One region of the Arthrobacter sp. YAF34 genome, then DNA from elsewhere that is predicted to be linked to it. Evidence: predicted binding sites of a transcription regulator. Region 1 holds the regulator's gene; the other holds the start of a gene.
The links. Region 1 encodes LexA, which represses DNA repair genes until DNA is damaged. Its sites were predicted from a motif close to TCGAACANNTGTTCGA; they were not measured.

Region 1 (2,197 bases):
CCACGGACCCCGCAATGGCCCAGAGCGACTCCCCCGGCTGCACCGTCACGGAAACGGTCGGCGTCACCGAGAGCTGTCCGGCGGAATCGGCAGCCTTCGCGGGCGCGTTGAGAAATCCGCCGAGCGAGAGAAGCAGCGCGGCCAGCAGGATCAGCGGGACGCCGAAGAAGACGAACCGGCCGCGCCGGGTGAGCCGCAGCGGCGCCTGCTTGGGCCGGTGGTCCGGGGCGTTGTGAACGAATGTGCCATGAATCGCGCTTGCTGCTGACATGAATTGAGCCCTCCTGGACCATACGGTGCCGCCCGGCGTGCTCCACATACGCGCCGCCAACCGGCCGAACCTTCGAACATAGAACCGAACAGTGTTCTCGAAGCTTTGGAAGCTCGAATCAACTTATCGAACACATATTCGAATAATGCTTGTTCTGTTTTAGCACTTAGTGACGAACGATGTCGAGACTCGCTAGAACAAATGTTTGAAAAAGTTCTGCGGCTGGCCTACTTTTGAGGGAAAGAACAACCACTCGTGAACTCGTTCATCGGTAGTTGATCAGGAGGGTCTGACAATTCAGGCCGGAAGTTCCCGGTGACAGCAGCCACGGCGGCCGGGTGGATCGGAAAGGCGTTGGCGAACATGGCAGCACAAGCCACCGGCGGCAGGGCCAGCTCACGGAGCGCCCAGCCCGCACGGGCCCCCAAGAGCCTCACCGTCCGGCAGAAGAAAATCCTGGAGACCATCCAGCGCTCCGTCACGGACAACGGCTATCCGCCCTCCATGCGGGAGATCGGCGACACGGTCGGACTCGCCAGCTTGTCCAGCGTGACCCATCAGCTCTCCCAGCTGGAAAAACTCGGTTACCTGCGGCGGGACCCGAAACGTCCGCGGGCGATGGAAGTGCTCATGCCACTGACTTTGGACGAAGGGACCACGCCCATTTCGGGCGTCGAGAAGTCCAGCGGCCTGCGCGCCGTCGGCGGCCTGTCCGTGACTGAACTCGCCAGCGCCACCGACACGGCAATGGTGCCGTTCGTCGGACGGATCGCGGCTGGCGGCCCGATTCTCGCCGACCAAGTGGTCGAAGACGTCATGCCCCTGCCGCGCCAGCTTGTGGGCCATGGCGAGCTGTTCATGCTCAAAGTGGCGGGCGACTCGATGATTGATGCCGCCATCTGCGACGGCGACTGGGTGGTTGTCCGTCGCCAGGGTGACGCCGTGAATGGCGACATTGTGGCCGCACTGCTGGACGACGAAGCCACCGTCAAGACGTTCCGGCAACGGGACGGGCACACCTGGCTGCTGCCGCAAAACACCCAATACGAGCCCATCCTCGGCGATCACGCCGTCATCATGGGCAAAGTCGTGTCGGTGCTCCGCTCCCTCTGACTCCCGCCAGCAACAGCGCGTGAGGGCCCCGTCCGGAGTCGGACGGGGCCCCGCACTCAAACTCCCAGCGGCCTACTTGGCCGGCTGTCCGGGGTCCATGGCAAGCCGCTCCAGCGCCGCGAGGGCAATCGAAGGATCGGTGGTGGGCCAGAACGGGGGAAGCGCGGCGCGCAGGAACCCGCCGTAGCGCTCCGTGGACAGCCTCGAGTCCAGCACTGCCACCACACCCTTGTCCGAGGTCGAACGAATCAGCCGCCCGGCCCCCTGGGCGAGCCGGATCGCGGCGTGCGTCGCCGAAACTGACATGAAGCCGTTGCCGCCGGCCTGGGCCACGGCCCGGGATCGCGCCGTCATCAGCGGGTCGTCCGGCCGCGGGAACGGAATCCGGTCAATGACCACCAGCCGGCAGGACACGCCCGGTACGTCCACACCCTGCCAGAGGGACATGGTGCCAAACAGACACGTGTCCGGCTCATCGGCAAACTGCCGCACCAGCGCCGTCATACTCGATTCCCCTTGGCAGAGGATGCTGACGTCCAGCCGGGGCCGCATGGCCTCGGCCGCCTCCTCGGCAGCACGCCGCGACGAGAACAGGCACAGGGCACCGCCGCCGGACGCCCGGATCAGCTTCTCGAGTTCGTCCAGGGCCTCGGGAGAAGTCCCCCGGCCGGGCTTGGGCAGATGCCGGGCGACGTAGAGGATGCCCTGTTTCGGATAGTCGAAAGGTGACCCGACGTCGACGCCGGTCCAGCTCGGGGCGCCGTTGCCCACGAGGCCGAGGCCTCCGGCGGCCGGCTCGAACGCTGCCCCGAT
Region 2 (2,197 bases), on a different contig from region 1:
GGATCGGCGAAGTAGCCGGTGTAGCCGCCCCAGGGCTGGGTCTTCGGTGCCGCGACGATGCGGGCTCCTGCGGTTTCGGCCTCGGCCATTACCCAGTCGACTTCCGCCGCGCTGGCCAGGTTGTGGCTCAGCGTGATGCACGCAATGCCGGCAGGGGGATCGGTGGCCGCCTCGGACTGCATCTGTCCCGCGTCCCAGAGGGAGAGGATGAGACCGTGGTTGACCTGGATGAAGAGCACCTCCCCGGGCACTTCCCGGTGGACCGGCCATCCGAGGCCGTCGACGTAGAAGCGGTGCGAGGCGTGAACACTGCGGACACCTAGTGATATGAAGTCGACTCGTGGCTGCATCTTTCGATACTGTCATGCACATGCCCACAAATCACGCAGACGACAAAGCCGCCAAGGCCGACCGCGAACAGCTCGCCGCCGTGCGGGTGGCTGTTGACGAGGTGGACGAGCAGATCGTGTCCCTGATTGGGCGCCGGGAACGGCTGATCCGGATCGCCGGAACCCTCAAGGCGGACAGCGCCGAGGTCCGTGCGCCGGGGCGTGTGGAACGGGTCATCGAACACGTCCGCGCCACGGCGGAAAAGAAGGACATCGACGTCGAACTTGTCGAGAAGACCTACCGGGCGATGATCGATGCCTTCATCACGCTCGAGCTGGAAGTGTACAAGTCCACCTCCTAGCGGGAGCTTAGAGTGCCTCTTCGACAGGCACGTTGGCTTGGTATTCCCGGCCGTCACAATCGCTGAAGGCCGTCATGAGGTGGCCCTTGGGCAGCCCCAGCACCGTGGTGAGCGGGAAATTGCCGGTAATGGTGTTGCCCGAGTGCTCGACCCCCTTGAGGTCGAAATTTTCCTCGGTGCCGTCGTGGCTGAAGCAGTAGAAGGACACGGCCTCGCCGTTCATGAACTCGATCCCCATTCTGCGCTGGTGCGAGTAGTCCGGGGTTGCCGCCAGGAGCCCCACCACATAGGCGCCCTGGCCGGGAATGTTTCCGTCTATATCAAAAGTCGCCACCAAGGTTGAATCCTTGGCGGCGATGCTTACGTGCTTCAGAAGTGCGTTGTGGGAGCTCATGGCTCAATCCTGCTACCTGCACCTGCGTCCGTCCACCCCTGATCTGGGTTTTGACGCCTCTTCCACGTAGACTGGATTTATTCGAATATATGTTCGAACGCCAAGGAAAAAACCCAAGTGAAACCCCTAGGGGAAACCATGGGCAATTGAGTAAGACCTAGGCGTCGCCTGCCGGTACTGGCTTGGCGGCAGTCGGACGGCGCGGGGAGGCAGTATGGGGATGTTCAGCGAGTCCGTAGATGTCGCCTGCACTCCCGCAGGGCAGCCCCTGCGGCTGGACTGGGCGGGCCGGCACTACACGGTCTGCGCGGAACCGGTCCGCTGGTATGAACGCCGGCAGTGGTGGACGGAGGAAGACCGGGCACCGCTCGGGAGCGGCCCGGGCCTGGTGGACCACGAGATCTGGCGGGTCCAGGTGCGTGCCGCAGGTCAGGGCGCGGCGGACTCCACCCTCACCCTTGACCTGAGCCGGCACGTCGGCAGCGGCCGGTGGCGGCTCGTACGAATCCACGACGCCCTGAAGCCCCTCCGGAAGCCTGAAACAGCATGAACTTCACCCACCTGCACGTCTCCACCGCCTTCAGCGCCCACTATGGCGTCTCGTGGCCGGAGGAATTGGCCGCGGCCGCAGCCGCCGACGGCGCCACCGCGCTGGCGTGCACGGACCGTGACGGGCTGTACGGCACCGTCAAGCACCTGAAGGCGTGCATGGCCGCAGGGCTGGATGCGATCGTCGGGGTCGACCTTGCGGTCTTTGACGACGACGGCGACCTCCGCACCCAGCTCGGGGGACGCGTCGTCGTGCTGGCGCACGGACACAACAACGGCGCCGGTTACCGGGCACTGTGCCGGCTGATCTCCGACGCCCACGCCCGCACCTCGGGCAAGGCACAGGGAACGGTACCGGTGGCTGTCACCAGGGCCGAGCTGGCCTCCCGCACGTTGCACCCGGAAACCCTGCAGCCGGTCCTCACGGTGCTGATCGGCCCGGATTCCGACGTCGGGCGCGCCATGGGCGGCCGGCGCTACCTGCGGCCCCGCACGTTGTTCAAACGCTGGCTGGACGCCATGCCCCCCGGGACGCTGGCAGCGGAGGTGGTATCCCAGCTCAG

Region 2: the regulator LexA is predicted to act here: its motif matches at 1,167-1,182, upstream of AB4Y72_RS00275 (DUF6504 family protein).

What each region holds. Positions count from the first base shown of each region.
Region 1 is NZ_JBFRCV010000002.1:375,532-377,728, reverse strand. Features, by position in the region: gene AB4Y72_RS04090 (LysM peptidoglycan-binding domain-containing protein) at 1-271, opposite strand, end outside; gene lexA (transcriptional repressor LexA) at 635-1,384, shown strand; gene AB4Y72_RS04080 (ATP-dependent DNA helicase) at 1,457-2,197, opposite strand, start outside.
Region 2 is NZ_JBFRCV010000001.1:48,455-50,651, forward strand. Features, by position in the region: gene AB4Y72_RS00260 (VOC family protein) at 1-350, opposite strand, end outside; gene AB4Y72_RS00265 (chorismate mutase) at 365-691, shown strand; gene AB4Y72_RS00270 (hypothetical protein) at 699-1,085, opposite strand; gene AB4Y72_RS00275 (DUF6504 family protein) at 1,300-1,635, shown strand; gene AB4Y72_RS00280 (DNA polymerase III subunit alpha) at 1,632-2,197, shown strand, end outside.